DNA from 4 places in the Exiguobacterium sp. s21 genome. Region 1 is predicted to be linked to each of the others. Evidence: predicted binding sites of a transcription regulator. Region 1 holds the regulator's gene; each other region holds the start of a gene.
The links. The regulator Rex, encoded in region 1, represses fermentation and respiration genes when NADH is low (regulators of the CRP and FNR family bind a similar motif). The targets are predictions, from matches to a motif close to TTGTGAAATATTTCACAA.

Region 1 (5,229 bases):
AGGAAGGCGTGCATCCATTCGATTCGCATCGCACGGAATCGCATCATGAATGGAGCTCCTCCCATTCTGCATACAGCGCCGTGATCGATTCTTTCGTCGCATCGGACTCGGTCGATAGTTCCTGTGCCCGGGCGAAGTCGTTGAAGACGTCCGGTTCACACAACAGTTGCTCGATTTCTTCGAGACGGGCCTCGTGTTGCTCGATCGTGAGCTCGATCTCCTCGATCCGTTGTTTCATCCGGCGTTCCTCGCGTTGTTGTTCCTTGTCGGCGCGCTGTTTCTTGACGATGACTTGTTTCGTCTCTTCACGGGCGAGTCGGGCCAGTTCTTCAAGTTCTTCTTTCTTCTCAACGTAATACGAGTAATCGCCGAGGTATTCGTCGATGCCGTTCGGTGTGATCTCTAAGACACGTGTCGCGAGCCGGTCGATGAAGTAACGGTCGTGCGATACGAACAAGATCGTGCCCGGATAGTCGACGAGGGCGTTCTCGAGAATCATCTTCGAGTCGAGGTCCAAGTGGTTCGTCGGCTCATCCAAGATGAGCAAGTTCGGCTGCTCGAGCTTCAGTTTCGCGAGCGTCAAGCGGGCCCGCTCTCCACCCGACAGTTCATGGACGCGCTTCATGACGTCGTCACCGCTGAATAGGAACTGTCCAAGCAGGCTCCGCACTTCTTGTTCGCGCATGAGCGGCCAGTCGTTCCAAATCTCGTCGATGACGCGGTTGGCATCCGACAAGTTCTGTTGTTCCTGGTCGTAGTAGCCGATCTCGACGCCGGTGCCGTAGCGGATGTCACCGGTGAGCGCCGGCTGTTGTTTCGTCAACACTTTCAAGAGCGTCGATTTGCCGACTCCGTTCGGACCGACGAGGGCGACCGATTCGCCACGCTGCAATTGGAAGCGGAGATGATGGGCGATCGGCTCCTCATAACCGATGGCGAGGTCGCTGCCGCTCAACACGTCGTTCCCGCTTTGGCGTTTGATTGAGAACGAGAGGACGGCACTGCGCTCGTCACCGTCCGGCGCTTCCATCCGGTCGACTTTTTCGAGACGCTTGCGGACACTCTGGGCCCGTTTCGTCGTCGTCGCCCGGGCGATGTTACGCTGGATGAAGTCCTGCATCTTGGCGATCTCTTCTTGTTGCGACTCGAACTGCTTCTTCTCTTGCTCGTAGATGGCGGCCTTCTGTTCGAGATACTTCGTATAGTTGCCGACGAAGCGACGGCTCCGATGGCGTGACAACTCATAAACGACCGAGACGACACGGTCGAGGAAGTAGCGGTCGTGGGAGACGATGAGGACGGCGCCTTTATAGCCACTCAAATACTTCTCGAGCCAGCCGAGCGTCTCGATGTCCAAGTGGTTCGTCGGCTCATCCAAGATGAGCAGGTCTGGACTTTGCAGGAGCATCTTCGCGAGGGCGAGACGTGTCCGTTGTCCACCGGAGAGCGTATCGATACGGCGCTCGAAGTCGTCCGGATAGAAGCGCATCCCGTGAAGCACAGAGCGGATCGTCGCCTCGTATTGATAGCCGCCGCGGTCTTTGAACGTATGTTGTTCTTCATCGTAAGACGACAGCAGGCGCTCATAGGCGGCCGGGTCGTTCAAGATGCACTCAGATCCCATGTCTTGTTCCATGCGGCGGAGCGTTTTTTCCTGTTCAATTAAGTCGGTGAAGACGGTGAGCATCTCGTTCCAAATCGTCTCGTTCGACTCTAACCCTGAGTCTTGGGCGAGATAACCGATCGTCACGTCTTTCGGTTTCATGATATCGCCCGAGTCATAGTTGTATTCCCCGGCGATGACTTTGAGCAATGTCGACTTGCCGGCACCGTTACGGCCGACAAGCGCGACGCGTTCGCCTTCTTGAATTTCGAGTTTGACGTTCTCTAAAATCGGCTCGACGCCGAATGATTTCGATAAGTTATTGACTTGCAGTAGGATCAAGTGAAAAAACCCCTTTCTCTCTATTTAGTATACTTTATTTCTTCCCCTTTTCAGGTATATTCATTGAGTGGTCATGTGAATTCGTTTACAATCAAGGTGTATGAAATTAGATTCGTTTGAAACGCGTCGTAAAAAGGAGGCTCTTTCCGTTGAGTCAAAACGAACCAAAGATTCCGCAAGCGACAGCCAAACGGTTGCCACTATACTATCGGTTTATCCAAAGCCTACATTCATCAGGAAAACAGCGTGTCTCTTCTGCTGAGCTGAGCGAGGCGGTCAAGGTCGATTCGGCCACGATCCGTCGCGATTTCTCGTACTTCGGTGCGCTCGGTAAAAAGGGATATGGCTATAACGTACAGTATCTGTTAGACTTTTTCCGTAAGACACTGAATCAGGACGAGATTACGAACGTCGCCTTGGTCGGGGTTGGTCATCTTGGGACAGCTTTCGTCAACTATAACTTCCTTAAAAACAATAACACACATATCGTCGTCGGGTTCGACGCAGACGAGACAAAAGTCGGCACGACGATGTCCGGTGTCCCGATTCATCACGTGGATGAGATGGAACAGATCATGAAACAAAACAAGATTGACGTCGCCATCTTAACGGTGCCGTCTAGCTATGCGCAGCCTGTCGCGGATGACTTGGTCCGCTTCGGCATCAAAGGCATCTTGAACTTCACTCCGGCCAGGCTTACTGTGCCGGACACGGTCCGCGTCCATCATATCGACTTGTCGATCGAACTCCAGTCGCTCATTTACTTTATGCAACACTATCCATCTGCTGAGGGGGTCCATCAATAATGGAATTACTATCATCGTTGCTCGTCGTCGGTATTCCTGGGGGAGCGAGTATCTTCATTATCGCCATCGTCGCGCTCATCATCTTCGGGCCGAAGAAATTGCCTGAATTCGGACGCGCCGCCGGACAAACGCTCCGTGAGTTCAAAAATGCCACAAACGGCATGATGAACGAACATGACGAGAAAGACAAGAAAGAAATTGAGAAGAAAGAGCAGTAAGCGATGAGCCATCAACCTGATCAAGAACGGGCACTGTCCGACCACTTGACAGAGCTGCGGAGACGACTGATGCTGTCGGCATTTGTCGTCTTTGCCTTCTTTTTGATTGCTTTGCCGAGTGTCAAATATGTGCTCACCTATCTCCAGGCCGACCTCGTCGAACGAGGGCTTGAATTGAACGCCTTTGGGGTCGCGGACCCGCTCATGATTTATTTGAACTTGGCGCTCGTCATCGGTCTCGTCGCGGCTGGTCCGTTTCTACTGTATCAACTGTGGGCGTTTGTCGCACCTGGTCTGCATCCGAACGAGCGGAAAGCGACGCTCGCCTATATTCCGATCATCTTTATCTTGTTCCTCGTCGGTTTGGCGTTTGCCTACTATTGGTTGTTCCCGCTCGTCCTCGATATCTCGACGGACCTCGGGCAAGACCTTGGTCTGACGCAAATCATCGGGGCGTCGAACTACTTCACGTTCTTGCTGCAACTGACCATCCCATTCGGACTGTTATTCCAGTTGCCGGTCGTGACGATGTTCTTGACGCGCATCGGTGTCGTGACGCCGTACTTCCTGTCATCGATTCGGAAGTACGCCTACTTCGCCTTGTTCGTCGTCGCGGCCTTTATCACGCCGCCGGATTTGACCTCGCACCTCATGGTGTCACTGCCGCTCTTCTTCTTGTATGAGATCAGCTTATCGATTTCACGTATCACGTACCGGGGCGTGCTCCGACGTGAGAAAGAGGCGATGGTGAAAGAACAGATGGATTTGATGAAACAAATGAATGAGAAGTAAGCGGGGCGACCTCGCATACACAAAAAGGCACGGATCTCCCGATACAGGGCGACCGTGCCTGTTTTGTTTAGAACGGATTATAAAAACGGCTGCCGTCATAAAATGTCACACTGAACGAGAAAATCGTCAGCAACAAGACAAGGCCGATCGCCAAGAAATCGGCACGCGTCATCGGGCGCTGATTGTACCACGTCCGTTTTCGCTCGGCACCGAAGCCACGCAAGTCCATGGCGTTACTGACCGTCTCGATCCGTTCGAGACTCGTGAACAGTAGCGGGAGCAGGATATTCAAGCTATGCTTCGCTCGTTTCAAAAGTGGACCGTGCGTGACGGTGACGCCGCGCGCTTCTTGCGCGTCCGCGATGGTGCGGAAGTCTTGTTGGACGTCCGGAATATACCGCAACGCGAGCGAGACCGCGAACGCCACTTTATACGGTACACCGATTCGATTCAACGATGACGCGAACTCGGTCGGATGGGTCGTCACGAGAAACAAGACGGCGACCGGCACGATGACACTGTATTTCAAGATGAGATTGAACAAATAAAACAGTTGCTCTGCCGTCAACGTGAAACGGCCGATGCCTTCCCACAGGACGTGACGTGTCCCGTATATGGCCACACCTTGCTCGGGTTCGAACAGATAGACGGCAAAGGCGTTAATCAGAACGAACAAGGCGGTGAACACGAGAACGAATCGGACTTCGCGAAACCGGATGCGAGACACGAGGAACAGTCCGACGCTCGCGAGCCCTAACAGAAGCAGGACGCGCGTGTCGTATGTGAACATCGTTGCCGTTGTCCACAAAAGAAAACCGATTAACTTGGTCGTCCCTGTCAGACGATGGACGGGTGAAGGTCTCTCGATATAACCAAGCATTTCTACTCCCATTGCGAGCGCTCCTTTCTTTCAGCTTGAATCACCGAATGAAGGAACGGCCGGACCTCGATGTCGAGATGCTGCGCCACGGTGAAGAGGGATGTTTGTTTGAGATGGGCATGACGCAACAACGACTCTTGGGCGAAGAGGGCAAACGGCTCGCCCGCATAACGAATCCGGCCGGCCTGAAGCAAGCAGACTTGGTCGCTATACTCGAGAACGAGATGCATATCGTGTGTGATGATGAGCAAGGTCATCCCGTCCTGTTTTAAGCGCTCTAAAAAGTCCATCATCTCGGAGTAATGCCGATAATCCTGTCCCGCCGTCGGTTCGTCGAGAATCAATACGTCAGGTTGGCGGACGAGAATCGAGGCGATGGTCACACGCTTCTTCTGACCGAAGCTCAGCGCTTGAATCGGCCAATTGCGAAACGGATATAACCCGCAACGTCGAAGAGTCTCCTCGAGCCGGCGCTCTTCTTCGTCCACGTCTAACGCGAGTGCCTGCATCCCGTACCGGACTTCTTCGCGTACGGTCTGTTTCGAAATCATATGATTTGGATTTTGCAGGACGAACCCGATTCGTGTG
Region 2 (5,229 bases), on a different contig from region 1:
GGATGAGATTTTTGGGCCGATTCTACCGGTACTCACGTATCGTCAACTCGATGAAGTGATTGATTTCGTTGCAGCGCGCCCACACCCGCTCGCGCTTTATTTGTTCACTGAGACGAAAGAGGTGGAGCAGAAGGTGATGAAGCATCTCACGTTTGGCGGAGGTTGTGTCAATGATGTCCTTATGCATTTGACGAACCCGAACCTGCCGTTCGGTGGCGTCGGTGAGAGCGGAATGGGCTCGTATCATGGTCGCTACAGCTTTGAGACGTTCAGCCATGCCAAATCGATTTTACGCAATACGACGAAATTTGATTTGCCGGTTCGTTATCCGAACTTCAAAGGAGCCGAGAAGTTGATTCGACTCGTCTACCGATGATCGGATTAGACTGCAGAGAGCCTGCAGTCTTTTTTTGTGAACGAAAAAATAAGAAGATTGTTTGAAATGTCACATACTTTTATGAAAATGCCCATTGCCCTCCTGTATAATAAAACCATATATCACGCACGAGGCCAGATTAGGCATGAGACCAGTGGAGGGAGCAGACAACATGACTATGAAATGTGGGACGACCCAACCGAACAGCTTCGTCTTCTCAGAAGAGACGAAACAGCTCTTATTCGAGATGATGACGTTTCAAGAATATTCAAAAGCGAGTATCGTTTGTTGGGAAGGCGAAAGATGCAGTAAGTTCTTTTATTTGAAGAGCGGTACCGTCAAATTCACGAAACTGACGAAAAAAGGGAGTTCGCTCATCATGTTCATATACGGCGCTGACGACTTCTTTGGAGAGTTCGACATCGACGATGTATTCCCGAGCTCCTATAGTATCGAGACGACCGAGGACAGTGTCATCGGCTGGATTTCAAAACAAGAGATGGACGAGCTCGTGCGTCAAGACGCACAGCTGGCCACGGAGGTGTTGCGTTGGACATCGATGATGCGCAAACAGTCCGAGATGAAGTTGCGTGACTTGTTGCTCTATGGGAAGCCAGGGGCGCTCGCCTCGACGTTGCTTCGCATGGCGGCAATGCACGGCGTAGAGGAGACAGAGGGGGTCACAGTTCCGACACATCCGTCTGACGGCGAACTCGGACAATTGATCGGTGCACCTCGCGAAACGGTCAATCGAATGATGAACCAGTGGCGGAAAGAAGGCGTGTTAACGACGACTCCGACATCGATGGTGTTGCATGACATCGATTTCCTAAAAGAGCTATGTTACTGCGAAGGCTGTCCCGCCGGTATTTGTCGGCTTTGACTTGCCGTTCATAAGCATTGAAAAACGTGCGGCGTCACAACATGAGAACATGAACAGGTGATTGGACCGACTGATGTCGGAGCAATCGCCTTTTTGTATGCCTTTTTTCCAAATGTGAACTTTATGTGTGGAAACTACGCAAATTTGATGTGATTGTCACTTTTGAAGTGACAAATGTCACATATTAATCAGTGCCCCTTTTCATACAATGAAAGTGGAAATCAAAGGGAAAGGGGTCCTTCACGTGGAGAAAAACGATGGACAAGAACCGAACTTAAAAGGCACGTTCACATCGGTCATGATTGTCGCTGGCGTCATCATTGCCATGTGGTCGTCGGTCTTTTACTTATTTGTGACACGATAACGAGCAAGAGGAGGGAAGCACGATGCATATTCATAAACTTGAGAAGTATTGGTTAGTATTCGGCATTATTCTATTAGGTGTCTTTTTGACAGTGCTCGGTATTTCTGCGTTTGCGGCAGGGAATCAGCCGGCTTCGGACGCCGATTTGATCGACCCGGCAAAAGTGCATCAAACTGCACCGTTCGACAAACCAGGGCTTCATAAAATCGGTGACAACGAGTATGAGCTCGTCATGGTCGCCCAAGCGTTCACATTCACACCGGGCAATGTGGAAATCCCAAAAGGGGCGAAAGTCACGTTTCTCGTCACGTCACCGGACGTCGTCCACGGGTTCCAATTGACAGGGACACCGGTCAATATGATGGTCGTGCCAGGTCACATCAACTCGCTCACGTATACGTTCGAAGAAGCAGGCGAATTCTTGATTCTATGTAACGAATACTGTGGAACCGGACATCACATGATGTCGACAAAAATTAAGGTGGTGGACTAAATGAATGACGTAGCCTCAAAATTAAAACAGTGGGAAATGGAACGCGGCGTACCGGTACCAAGTATCGGTGTTAAAGAAGCGCGCCTCGCCTATGCCCATATCGTCATTTCGGTCCTCGCCGTCTTAATCGGCGGTTTGGCAGGACTCATGCAGACGCTCATCCGAACCGGTGTCATCCCAGAAGTGTTCGGCTATTATCAACTGTTGACAGCACACGGCATCATGCTCGGTCTCGTTTTCACGACAATGTTTATTATCGGTCTGCTTTACGCGCTGCTCGCTAAGTCGTTCGGACGCTTTGAGTCATTTCCGACACGGGTTGCTTGGCTCGGGTTTTGGATGATTATCGCCGGTGCCGTGCTCGTCACAATCATGGTGCTTGCCAATAAAGCGACCGTTTTGTATACGTTCTACGCGCCACTCATGGCCGATCCAGTGTTCTATATCGGTCTCGTCTTGTTCGTCGTCGGGACATGGTTGTCGGCGTTCGCCATGTTCCGGATGTATGCGGACTATAAACGGGAAAATCCAGGCGTGCATCCGCCGCTTCCAGCGTATATGAGTATCATGACGATGCTCTTGTGGGTCATCGCCACGCTCGGTGTCGCCGGAACGATTTTATTCCAACTGCTCCCGCTCTCGCTCGGATGGAAAGACACGGTCGGAATCGAGTTATCACGGACGCTGTTCTGGTATTTCGGTCACCCACTCGTCTATTTCTGGCTCATGCCGGCCTATATCGTCTGGTATACGGTCGTGCCGAAAGTCATCGGCGGAAAGATTTTCTCAGATGCACTCGCCCGGATGGCGTTCCTCTTGTTCCTCCTGTTCTCGTTCCCGGTCGGTTTCCACCACCAATTGACAGAGCCGGGAATTGAGCCGTTTTGGAAGTTCGTTCAAGTCATCTTGACGTTCCTCGTCGTCATCCCGTCGTTTATGACGGCATTCTCGCTGTTTGCGACGTTCGAACTTCGCGGTCGTGCCCTCGGTGCTCGCGGGTTATTCGGTTGGGTCAAGAAGATGCCATATGGGGATGTCCGTTTCCTCGCGCCGTTCGTGGGCATGTTGTTCTTCATTCCAGCCGGAGCCGGCGGGATCATCAACGCATCGCACCAATTGAACGCGATGGTCCACAACACACTTTGGGTCACAGGTCACTTCCATATCACAGTCGGGACGGCCGTCGCCTTGACGTTCTTCGGAACGGCATATTGGCTCGTACCGGTATTGCGCGGTCGTACACTCACGAAAAAGATGAACCGACTCGGATTGATTCAAACGGGAACGTGGGCGTTTGGGATGTCAATCATGTCTTACGCAATGCACATCTCAGGACTCCAAGGTAACCCGCGTCGGACCGGTCCGGCGACGTACTTCTCCGACGCACTCACGCGCGAATGGATTCCATACCATATCGCCATGGCGATCGGCGGGACGATCCTGTTGATCTCGGTCCTCATCTTCGTCTATTCGATGTTCAACTTGTCGTTCCTCGCGCCGAAAGGAGAAGAAGAGTTTCCGCTCGCTGAGACGGAAGAGGCGGCGATGGAGACGCCACGTTTCTTCGAGAATTGGAAGTTATGGATCACTGTCACGTTCGTATTGATTGCGTTCGCCTATACGATCCCGATTTGGCACTTGATTGAAAGTGCGCCTCCGGGAGCGAAAGGCTGGGTGCTCTGGTAAACTGAAGTCAGCCCTTTAGCGGGGCTGACTTTTTTTGTGGGAAGGAGATGAGGGGATGGACACTTTACGGGAAACCATTCGTCGAGAACACGCCAAGCATCCGCAAGGCCGGCCGTTCATCATCGCCATCGATGGATTGAGCGGAGCTGGGAAGACGACGCTTGTTGATCAACTGCGCGGGACCTCACCGAAGGAAGTGATGCTACATATCGATGATTTTATCGTCGAGCGGCATCGGCGTTACGAGACGGGACAATCGGAAGCGATGGAATATTATGCGCTCCAATGGGACGTCGACTTACTTGTCCAGACGTTGTTCGAACCGTTGCGGCAAGGGGAGACAACGCTGACGTTACCGTACTATGCGCGCGACCGGGACGAAATCGTCATGCGAAAAATCGAGATTGCTCCGAACGCACTTGTCTTGATTGAAGGGATTTTTTTATTGCGGGACGAGTGGCGCCCTTATTTTGACTACGTCGTCTATCTCGACTGTCCGCGGGAGGTCCGGTATGAACGGGTCTTGAATCGTGATACGTATATCGGCGATTTGTCGGAGCGGATTGCCAAGTACGAGCTCCGGTACTGGCCCGGAGAAGTGCATTATTTGAAGACGGTTAATCCGAAAGCCAAGGCCAATCACATCGTTCAATCCAGTTGACGCATCCACTTATAGGAGGATGCGTTTTTATTTTGGAAAAAACTGTTGACTCCGTTAGTGTACTATGGTGATAATACAGTCAGGTAGTGTATTAGTCGCATCATACACTTAGAGAGGTGACCACATGATCATACAATTCAACACGAGAGCCCCGGTCTACATCCAAGTCGTCGACTACTTCAAAAAGAAAATGGCACTTGGCGAACTGAAAGCGGGCGAAGAGATGCCGTCGCGGCGTGAGTTAGCGAGCGAATTGAAAATTAACCCGAACACCGTCCAAAAGGCGTTCAAAGAAATGGAGGAACAACAATTGATTACGACCGAACGGAATCGCCCAAGTCGCGTAACGACGGATGAACATGTATTGAAACGGATCCGTACCGAACTCGTCGATGAAGCGGTCGCCGTCTTCGTCGAATCGATTCAAGAACTCGACGTCACGATGGATGAGCTCGTCGATAAAATCAAACGGCAATACGGGGAGGGGAATCTCGATGATCGAAGTATTGGGAGTTAAAAAACGTTACCGGAGAAAACAAGTTATCGAAGACGTGTCGTTCACGGCCCAAAAAGGAGAAATCACGTGCCTGATCGGCTTGAATGGGACCGGGAAGTCGACCATTCTCAAAGGGATCATGGGGCTGACGCGATTCGACCGGGGCACGGTGCTCGTCGACGGCAAACCGCTCGACTTGAATCGTGTCGCGTTCGTACCGGATCATTCGACGTTCCCCATCCATTTCACCATTGAACAGTGCGAGGCGTT
Region 3 (5,229 bases), on a different contig from region 1:
TTTGCCCGGCTAGCGGCAAATGACGCATGAGACAACGAAGACACGGCGCTTCTCCCGGCATCACCGTGTAGTTCATGCCGTATGCCCCGACGCAAGAGGCAAACAAGAACGGAATGCCACGCTCGAGTGCGAAATCGTTCAATAGAAGACGCGTCTCGACGTTATCGGTTGCGTCCAAGATGAGATCAACGGACGGCAAAGGCCGAAGCCAATCCCACGAGACATCGGCGATTTGCGCGTCCAACTCAACGTCTGAGTTGATAGCCCGCAGGCGTTCGAGTGCCGCGACCGCTTTCGGCGTCTCATCACGTGCGTCCTGTTCCGTATAGAGCGTCTGTCGTTGTAAGTTCGTCACCTCGACATAGTCGCGGTCGACGAGGATGAGCGAGACGCCGGCCCGAACAAGTTGATCGCTAACGGCCGCCCCGAGCGCGCCGAGACCGACGACGAGCACGCGTTTCTCCATCAGACGTTCTTGGCCCTCCTCCCCGATGCCGTGGAACCGGGCCTGCCGCGCGTAACGTTCCGGGATATGTGTCATCGGATGTAGTCCCCTGACTTCCCGCCTTGTTTCTCGAGCAAGTATGTCGGTCCGATGACGATGCCTTTATCGACTGCTTTCGTCATATCGTACACGGTCAAGGCGGCGACCATTGCTGCTGTCAACGCCTCCATTTCGACACCGGTATCGCCTTTCGTCTTCACAAACGACTCGATGATGAGCTGTGTCCCGTCCCATTCGAACGTCAAATCGACTTTTTTCAAGGCGAGCGGATGACACATCGGGATGATGCGACTCGTCTCTTTGGCGGCCATGATGCCAGCCACTTGAGCGACAGCGAGTACATCCCCTTTTGCAAGACCCCCATCGGTGATGAGTTGTTTGAGTTCACCGCTCAGTTCAACTGATGTACGGGCCCGAGCAGTACGTGTCGTTTCCGGTTTATCCGAGACATCGACCATCCGCGCCCGGCCTCATACCATTCCGCATCGAGTTGTTTGAGACCGAGACGAATCGTTTGGTAGATGAGTGGGAACGCGGCCAAGGCGGACGCGATGACGTTCGCCTGTTTGGTGAACAAGATAGTAATCGGCAACAATCCGCCGATCCCGTTGTTCCCAAGGACAATCAAGGCGTATAGTCCGATGACTGTCGGCGGCAAGATGAGCGGCAGTAAAAACACCGTCTCCAGCAGCCGCTTTCCTTTGAATTGACGGTGATGCATGAAATAGGCCGCTCCGAAGGCGAGGACGAAGGCGCTCACCGTCGCCATCATCCCGACTTCGAATGTGAGTTGAAGTGGAGATTGCGTCATTTAGAAAATCCTTTCGCTAAAAAGTGAGCTTGGATATCATCGTCAAACAAACGCGCGTAAACATCGCGCACGTATGGGTTGTGCGTCAATCGGACCGCCGGATACGCGATCGTACCCGTCGCTTCAAACGGGACCGCCTGAAGCGACTCGACGTCCGTCGTCAGTTCCGTCTTATAGACAAATCCCGCATTGGCGTCGCCTTGTTCGATGAGCGTCAACACTTGTCTCACATTCTGGGCGAACATGATTCGTGGTTCCACTTCTTCCCACACGCCTTCCACTTCTAGCGCCGCTTTTGCGTAGCGACCGGCCGGGACATTGACCGGGTCACCGATGACGATCCGGGCACATGCGTTTAAGTCGTCCCACGTCTCCGCGCACGGATTCCCTTTCGGTGTCACGAGCCACAGCTCGTTATGCAAAAACGCATCCCGCTCTAGAATCGGGATTTGTAATCGGTCGACATCATCAACGCTCGCGGCTAAAAAGATATCTGCCGGAGACCCGTGATCGATTTGTGCTCGCAAGGCGCCGCTCCCGTTCGTCACGACCCGAACGTCGATCCCATCGAATTCCGCTTCAAGTTGTCGCTCGACCGCTTCTAAAGCCGGTCCTAAGCTTGCCGCCGCCAAAATGGTCACGGTGGTGTCCTCCGAATCTGAACTCGACCAGACTTGACTTAGTAATAAGGCGACCGTCACCCCTACGATGACTCCACTCACCCGTTTCATGATTAATCACTCCTTTGCCTCCCCTTTATCGTAGCGCTTGATTTGCCTCCCATCTGTATCAAACGTCACAAAAAGACACCCCCACGTAAGTAGAGGTGTGCCACTGCTTAAGCGAACGTGCGCGCCCGCGGGAATAAAATGTTGTTTTCGAGATGAATGTGTTCAAATGTATCCGATTCGAGCGCTTCTAACCGTTGATAGACAAGACGATACGTCCCACACGCTCCTTCAGGCGGCGTATAGTCGTTCGTGATTTGACGCAACTCTTTTAAAATGTCACCGGCTGCCGCGTGTTCTGACTCGAGCGAGGCCAAGATGTCATCAAGCTCCCGTCTCGTTTCAGCTGTCGGTGCCGTCTCGTGACGAAGCAACGTCGGGAAGTCTTCTGTCTCTTCTTTGACGATATGTTGTTCAAGTTCCACTTTCAATTGATTGAACAGTTGATGAATGCGTCCGAGGTGCGGATGGTTTTGTCCGTGAACCCGGAACACTTTTGTCACATATGGTGTGAGCTGTGGCAATTCGTCCGTCAAAAACTGGTGATGCTTATAAATGATGTGCTCAATCAATTCCGATGAAGAAGCAGCATCCCAATCGATGCTCTTCTCGTTCATCTCTTGCTTGCGTTGATAGAGCGCATTGACTTCTTCTAAAATGTCTTCCGTCGACCGTTTCGATTTGTCAGTCGCTTCAGCGAGTGGCCGGTTGCCGCCACAACAAAAATCGATTCGGTTCCGTTTGAAAATGTCTGCCGCTTGCGGGCATTGTTTGACGATTTCAGATACGTGCGTATCGCCCGTGAATGTCTGTGTCATCTGTCATAACCTCCATATTCATTTTGACATGTTCAGCGTAGCAAAAGTTTGACGACAAAAATGTGAAATACGTCACATTTAAGTGAACAGGATGCACGCGTTCTGAATTTGGACACAAAAAAAGCCCCTCTTGTGGAGGGGCGACGCTTAATGGGACGGCGCTTCAAATTGTTCTGCCTCGGTCGATCCGGCGAGCGCCGTCGTTGACGACTGGCCTCCCGAGATGACGAGAGACACCTCATCGAAATACCCGGTCCCGACCTCACGTTGGTGACGTGTCGCCGTATAACCGTGCTGTTCTGCACTGAATTCGGCCTGTTGCAGTTCCGAGTAGGCGGCCATCCCGCGGTCTTTATACCCGCGTGCGAGTTCGAACATTCCGAAGTTGAGCGAGTGGAAGCCAGCGAGCGTCACGAATTGGAACTTGTATCCCATCGCACCAATCTCTTGTTGGAACGTTGCGATCTCGTCATCCGACAACTTCTTCTTCCAATTGAATGACGGCGAACAGTTGTAAGCGAGAAGTTTGCCCGGATACTTCGCATGAATCGCATCCGCGAATTGACGCGCTTCGTCCAAATCAGGCTCGGACGTCTCGCACCAAACGAGGTCGGCGTACGGTGCATAGGCGAGACCGCGTGCGATCGCCTGTTCGATTCCCGCCTCGGTCCGATAAAACCCTTCTGGCGTCCGGTCGCCGACGATGAACGGATGATCGATCGGGTCGATGTCGCTCGTAATCAAGTTCGCGGCGTGGGCGTCGGTCCGGGCGACGATAATCGTCGAAACACCCATGACGTCTGCCGCGAGACGCGCGGCAATCAAGTTTTTCACGGCCGTCTGTGTCGGCAGCAACACTTTGCCGCCGAGGTGACCGCACTTCTTCTCCGACGACAGTTGATCTTCTAAGTGAACGCCGGCTGCACCCGCCTCAATCATCGCCTTCGTCAACTCGAACACGTTGAGCACACCGCCGAAACCGGCTTCCATGTCAGCGACGATCGGGGCGAACCAATGCGTATCGCCTTTCCCTTCCGCCGTTTGAATTTGATCGGCCCGTTGAAGCGCCTGGTTAATCCGTTTGACGACGCTCGGCACCGAGTTAGCCGGGTATAGGCTTTGGTCCGGGTACATGTGCCCCGACAAGTTCGCATCGGCGGCGACTTGCCATCCGCTCAAATAGATGGCTTCGAGACCCGCCTTCACTTGCTGGATGGCCTGGTTCCCCGTCAACGCCCCGAGCGCGTGGACGTAGTCCCGCTCGTGGAGTAACTCCCATAACCGTTCCGCTCCTTTTGTCGCGAGCGTATGCTCGATTAGTACCGATCCCCGAAGTCTCATCACGTCTTCGACTCCATATGGACGTTCGACCCCGTTAAACCGTTCCGACTGTAACATATCCTCTAGCTGCATTTGTTGTTCGTTCATATCCATTCCTCCTGTATTATATTAACTTATATATTTACCGTTTGTTATATAACAGATAATGCGAGCTTAATCCAAGTATGCACAGCATTCGAGCGCCGCTTTGAATGACGAGTGCTCCATGCCGCAGCAACGACAGACGTTTTCTTCGTCACGATCTTCTGGTTTACGGAATATGACGACCTCTTCGACCGGCTCTCTCATGATTTGGAGCGACCCGTCGGCCCGGTCGAGCACGAGGCGCATCAAATCGTTCCCATAGACGAACGCCGTGTTAGCGAGCGCCGCTGTCGATTCCCCCGAGACGATCCGACGGACGACCCAACGTTCAATCAACTGTTCGCTTTCGATTTTTTTCGTTGTCATGATGATGCTCCTCCTTTTAAATTCGGTTCTAATGTCACTTGTTGTAAAAACTGTCGGCGGCGCCGGTGCAGGATCGGTTCCGTATATCCATTTGGTGATGCATCGCCTTCGAACACTAACTCTTTCGCCGCTTGATAGGCGATGGAGCAGTCTACATCTGGCGTCATCGGACGATAGTGCGGATCTTCCGCGTTTTGCGCGTCGACGACCTCGGCCATCCGGTAAAGCGTCGCTTCGACTTGTTCACGGCTACAGATTCCATGGTATAGCCAGTTGGCGACATGTTGACTCGAAATACGAAGCGTTGCTCGGTCTTCCATCAACCCGACATGATGAATATCTGGCACTTTGGAGCAACCGACACCTTGCTCGACCCAACGGACGACGTAACCGAGCAACCCTTGCAGGTTGTTCTCGAGTTCCTCGTTCACTTCCTCATCTGTATAGAGACGCGTGGCGAGTGGTACCTCGAGCAGACGCCCTCGCTCAGTTGCTGGATCAAACGAACGATTCGCCAACTCACGCTGAACGTCAAACGCATCGACTTGATGGTAATGCAGCGCATGAAGCGTGGCC
Region 4 (5,229 bases), on a different contig from region 1:
GCGACTCGACGCCTTCTTCCGTCGTGCTGGCTGGAAGTCCGAGATAGCGCGCGATTTCAGCGTAACGCTCGTCGGCGATGAATGACTCATATTTCGGGAACGCCGCGAGTTTCGATGGGCGTGTCGCGTTATAGCGGATGACGTGCGGCATAAGGATCGCGTTCGTCCGTCCGTGTGGGACATGGAACTCGCCGCCGATTTTGTGTGCGATCGAGTGGTTGATACCGAGGAACGCATTCGCGAAAGCCATACCAGCCATTGTTGATGCGTTGTGGACTTTCTGACGTGCTTCGGCGTCACTGCCGTTTTCATACGCTTTCGGGAGGTAATCGAAGATCATCTTCATCGAACGAAGCGCGAGTCCATCCGTATAGTCGTTTGCCATGACCGAAACGTACGCTTCGATGGCGTGTGTCAACACGTCCATTCCTGTATCCGCCGTGATTGAAGCTGGGACCGTCATGACGAACTCAGGGTCGACGATGGCGACGTCCGGTGTGATCGCATAGTCAGCGATCGGGTATTTGACGTTGCGTTTCTTATCTGTGATGACCGTGAACGGTGTCACTTCAGAACCCGTACCTGATGTTGTCGGGATCGCGACGAACATCGACTTGTTGCCGAGCGTCGGGAACTTGTACGTCCGCTTGCGGATATCCATGAATTTTTGGCGAAGGTTCGAGAACTTCTCTTCAGGGCGTTCGTAGAAGAGCCACATGCCTTTCGCGGCATCCATCGGTGATCCACCACCGAGTGCGATAATCATGTCTGGTTGGAAGTGACGCATCGCTTCGGCACCACGCATGACCGTCTCGACCGATGGGTCTGGCTCGACTTGGTCGAAGATGCGATACTCGACACCAGCCGGCAAGTTTTTGACGACTTTATCGGCAAATCCGAGTTTGACCATCATTTCATCTGTAACGATCATCGCCCGTTTTTTCGATGTGAGCGATTGAAGGTATTGGACCGAGTTTTTCTCAAAGTAAATCTTTTCAGGGACTTTAAACCATTGCATATTCACGCGACGTCTCGCCACCTTTTTCACGTTGAGTAGATGTTTCGCCGTCACGTTCTCAGAGACGGAGTTTTTACCGTACGACCCACAACCGAGTGTGAGTGATGGTGTCATTTCGTTATAGAGGTCACCGATCCCGCCGTGTGCCGTTGGCGAGTTGACGATGATGCGGCAAGCTTTCATCCGGAGTCCGAATGCGAGGATGGCGTCGTCATCTGTCGAGTGGATGGCTGCCGTATGACCGAGACCACCGATTTCGAGCATCTTCTCAGCGATCGCGAAACCTTCTTCACGCGATTGGACTTTGTAGGCTCCGAGTACTGGGCTAAGTTTCTCGTGTGAGAGCAGTTCTGTCGCGCCGACCGTCTCGAGTTCGGCAATCAAGATTTTCGTGTCGGCCGGAACACTAAGTCCAGCTTTCTCGGCAATCCAGGCTGCAGGCTTCCCGACGATTTCAGGGTTGACCGCACAAGAGTCTGTTTTAATAACGAGTGTCTCGAGTTTTGCTTTCTCTTCTGGTGAGCAGAAGTAGCAACCGAGCTCCGTCATTTCGGCTTTCACTTCTTCGTACACTTCTTGGTCGACGATAATCGCTTGTTCAGATGCACAGATCATCCCGTTATCGAACGTTTTCGACAAGATGACGTCCGAGATGGCACGTTTTACTTTTGCTGTTTTGTCGATGTAGGCCGGAACGTTACCAGGACCGACACCGAGGGCTGGTTTACCAGTCGAGTAGGCTGATTTGACCATCGCCGCTCCACCAGTTGCGAGGACCATGGCAACACCTGGGTGGTTCATGAGCGCTTTCGTCGCGTCGAGTGACGGTTTTTCAACCCATTGAATCAAATGTTCCGGTGCGCCGGCTTCGATGGCTGCGTCACGAAGGATGCGTGCCGCTTCACTTGAACACTGTTGTGCCGACGGGTGGAAACCGAAGATGATCGGGTTACGTGTTTTGATGGCGATGATTGCTTTGAACATCGTCGTTGATGTCGGGTTCGTGACCGGTGTTACCCCGGCGACGACACCGACTGGTTCCGCGATGTACGTGATGCCGTTTTGCTCATCGTCCTCGATGACGCCGACCGTCTTCTCGCCACGGAGTGAGTTATAAATATATTCTGTCGCAAAGATGTTTTTGATCATCTTATCTTCAAACACACCGCGACCTGTTTCTTCATATGCATGTTTCGCGAGTGCGACGTGTTGTTCGAGACCGGCTAGCGCCATCGCTTGAACAATCGCATCGATTTTCTCTTGGTCGAACGTCATCAATGTCTCGAGCGCCGTGTGGGCTCTAGTGACGAGCGTGTCGACCATCTGTTCTGCTGATGTTTCCACTACTGCTTTCTCTTTAACTGCCATGTTGGTTTCCTCCTCATGAATGAGAGCTTATACTGTTGACTTGATGGAGAGCACGGGGCGATCAGTGGTTTGATAAGAGTTTGTGCTTTCCTTCACATTCATAGAATACAACGTTTCCAACAATTTGTGCGTGACAACAATGTGAACTCTTTCACAATATTTTTTTGAAGAATGAGGATAGGTCTTGCTTTTTGATAGGACGCTCAGTAAAATCGTATGCGTTTTCATGAAAAGATGAAGTCTAAAAAATGTAAACGCTTACATGTATTGTGACGCCTGTTTGTCTGATGTGCTGTGCAATTTCTCACGCAACAAGGATTGGTCGTCCACCCCGTCCTCGGTCGTGTATAATGAAGAAAGAACCTAATTAGGAAGTGACATGATTATGCCGAGACAAGACGCAGCCGATCAGTTCGTGAAACTGATCCCATTTATTCGCCGGAAGTTGTTACGTCGTTCCGACCTTCCGCAAATCCCAAACTTAAACTTTTCCCACTTTCATCTCCTCATGTTGATTGAAGATGAAGGCGCGGTCACGAACGGACACATCAGTGAGACGTTATCGATTGCCCCGCCGAACGTGACGCCGCTCATCACGAAGCTCGTCGATGAGGGCTACATCACCCGCGTCCCGGACGAACGCGATCGCCGCGTCATCTGGAATCAACTGACCGAAAAGGGCGAACTCGTCCTCCGCGAGCGTCGCGATTCGTTCCGTCGCCTGTTCGAGGACCGTCTCGCGTTTCTGAACGAGGAAGAGACGGACCGCCTGATTGACAGTTTGAAGACGTTGACGGAGATCGTCGAGAAGATGGATAAAAGCGAGGGATGATTTTTGCTCGTCAACATCCACGTCTTCTTATATAATCGAGGATGAATCAATCGAACAATGGAAAGAGAGATGACATGTAATGGGTCGTAAATGGAACAACATTAAAGAGAAAAAGGCGTCAAAAGACGCCAATACGAGTCGCATCTACGCGAAGTTCGGCCGTGAAATCTACGTAGTCGCCCGTCAAGGGGAACCAGATCCAGAATCAAACCAAGCACTCAAGTTCGTCGTCGAACGAGCGAAAACGTACAACGTCCCGCGCGCAATCATCGACCGTGCTATCGACAAAGCGAAGGGCGGCGACGAAGAGAACTTCGACGAGCTCCGCTATGAAGGATTCGGACCGAACGGCTCGATGCTCATCGTCGACACGCTCACGAACAACGTCAACCGGACGGCGTCTGAAGTCCGCGCCGCTTTCGGTAAAAACGGCGGCAACATGGGTGTCAGCGGGTCGGTCGCTTACATGTTCGACGCGACGGCTGTCATCGGTGTCAACGGCATGTCTGCTGACGACGTACTCGAACTCATGATGGAGCACGACCTTGACGTTCGCGATGTCATCGAAGAAGATGAGACGGTGATCGTCTATGCGGAACCAGAAGCGTTCCATGCCGTCCAGACTGCCTTCAAAGCAGCAGGCATCGAGACGTTTGAAGTCGCCGAGTTGACGATGCTGCCCCAAAACGAGATTACCCTCGACGACGAGTCGAAAGAACAGTTTGAAAAACTACTCGACGTCCTCGAAGACCTCGAAGACGTGCGCCAGGTATACCATAACGTTGAAGGATGACGAACGAGCGATAACTTTTCGGAGTTATCGCTTTTTTTGAACAATCGATTTGACAACCCGAAACACGTATGTTAAATTTCAAAAGTCTTTATCATATTAAAGTGATAATAAGAGAAAGAGTTTTTGAATGAAAGGTGTTGGAATTGATGAATGCTGTCTTATTAGCTGTTATCGTATTATTCGCGCTCGCGATCAGTCGCGTGCACATCGTCTTGTCGCTCATCCTCGCCGCCGTCGTCGGTGGTCTGGTCGGAGGTCTCGGGTTCAATGAGACGTTGACCGCCTTCAGCGACGGTCTTGGCGGAGGGGCTACCATCGCCCTCAGTTATGCGCTACTCGGCGCGTTCGCCGTCGGTTTGTCAAAAACAGGGCTCCCAGACGTCCTGGCTGAAAAGTTAATCAGCATGTCAGGCCGCGACGTCACCGGTAAGAGCGTGGCGCGCGTCAAGGCGTTGTTGCTCTCGTTCCTCTTATTACTAGCCATCAGTTCGCAGAACGCTTTACCGATTCACATCGCGTTCATCCCGATCGTCATCCCACCGCTCCTCGTGCTCTTTAACGAGTTGAAGCTCGACCGCCGGCTCGTGGCGACGATCCTCACGTTCGGTCTCGTCACGCCGTATATGTTACTTCCGGTCGGATTCGGTGGCATTTACTTGAATGAGATTTTGCTACCAAACGTGGAAACGAACGGCATGGCCGTCGGTGATGTCAATATTGTCAGCATCATGGCCATCCCGGCCCTCGGTATGCTCGTCGGTCTCATCACCGCCTTCTTCCACTACCGGAAGCCGCGGACGTACGATACGATTCAACTCGGGCCTACTGATTACGAGATTCGGACGTTGAGCCCGCTCAAAATCTGGCTAACAGCTGCCGTCGTCCTCGTCGTGCTCGTCGTTCAACTTCAGACCGAATCGATGATCGCATCGGCCGTCTCAGGACTCATCCTGTTGACGTTGCTTCGCCTCATCCCTTGGTCAGAGGCAGACGACATCTTCACGAGCGGGATGCGCATGATGGCTTTCATCGGCTTCGTCATGATCGCGGCGAGCGGTTTTGCCGCCGTCATCCGCGCGACCGGTGCCATCGAACCGCTCGTCAGCGGTGCGAGTGGCATCATGGGCGACTCACAATTTGTGGCCGCACTCGTCATGCTCCTCGTCGGACTCGTGATCACGCTCGGTATCGGTTCGAGTTTCTCGACGATTCCAATCA

Region 2: a site for Rex is predicted at 1,425-1,442, ahead of KNP06_RS11410 (cytochrome c oxidase subunit 2A). Genes of this name have one in related genera too.
Region 3: a site for Rex is predicted at 2,923-2,940, ahead of ric (iron-sulfur cluster repair di-iron protein). Genes of this name have one in related genera too.
Region 4: a site for Rex is predicted at 2,526-2,543, ahead of adhE (bifunctional acetaldehyde-CoA/alcohol dehydrogenase). Genes of this name have one in related genera too.

Annotation. Positions count from the first base shown of each region.
Region 1 is NZ_JACSLF010000009.1:8,061-13,289, forward strand. It holds gene KNP06_RS10740 (hypothetical protein) at 1-47, opposite strand, end outside; gene KNP06_RS10745 (ABC-F family ATP-binding cassette domain-containing protein) at 44-1,945, opposite strand; gene KNP06_RS10750 (redox-sensing transcriptional repressor Rex) at 2,095-2,751, shown strand; gene KNP06_RS10755 (twin-arginine translocase TatA/TatE family subunit) at 2,751-2,969, shown strand; gene tatC (twin-arginine translocase subunit TatC) at 2,973-3,761, shown strand; gene KNP06_RS10765 (energy-coupling factor transporter transmembrane component T family protein) at 3,829-4,653, opposite strand; gene KNP06_RS10770 (ABC transporter ATP-binding protein) at 4,644-5,229, opposite strand, start outside.
Region 2 is NZ_JACSLF010000010.1:28,562-33,790, forward strand. It holds gene KNP06_RS11400 (aldehyde dehydrogenase) at 1-376, shown strand, start outside; gene KNP06_RS11405 (Crp/Fnr family transcriptional regulator) at 549-1,259, shown strand; gene KNP06_RS11410 (cytochrome c oxidase subunit 2A) at 1,504-1,623, shown strand; gene KNP06_RS11415 (cytochrome c oxidase subunit II) at 1,646-2,116, shown strand; gene KNP06_RS11420 (b(o/a)3-type cytochrome-c oxidase subunit 1) at 2,117-3,802, shown strand; gene KNP06_RS11425 (kinase) at 3,858-4,463, shown strand; gene KNP06_RS11430 (GntR family transcriptional regulator) at 4,588-4,980, shown strand; gene KNP06_RS11435 (ABC transporter ATP-binding protein) at 4,958-5,229, shown strand, end outside.
Region 3 is NZ_JACSLF010000004.1:88,101-93,329, reverse strand. It holds gene KNP06_RS06545 (ThiF family adenylyltransferase) at 1-541, opposite strand, end outside; gene moaC (cyclic pyranopterin monophosphate synthase MoaC) at 538-963, opposite strand; gene KNP06_RS06535 (molybdate ABC transporter permease subunit) at 897-1,316, opposite strand; gene modA (molybdate ABC transporter substrate-binding protein) at 1,313-2,047, opposite strand; gene ric (iron-sulfur cluster repair di-iron protein) at 2,155-2,862, opposite strand; gene aceA (isocitrate lyase) at 3,010-4,290, opposite strand; gene KNP06_RS06515 (hypothetical protein) at 4,357-4,653, opposite strand; gene KNP06_RS06510 (malate synthase G) at 4,650-5,229, opposite strand, start outside.
Region 4 is NZ_JACSLF010000007.1:89,634-94,862, forward strand. It holds gene adhE (bifunctional acetaldehyde-CoA/alcohol dehydrogenase) at 1-2,386, opposite strand, end outside; gene KNP06_RS09835 (MarR family winged helix-turn-helix transcriptional regulator) at 2,772-3,218, shown strand; gene KNP06_RS09840 (YebC/PmpR family DNA-binding transcriptional regulator) at 3,298-4,011, shown strand; gene KNP06_RS09845 (Na+/H+ antiporter family protein) at 4,158-5,229, shown strand, end outside.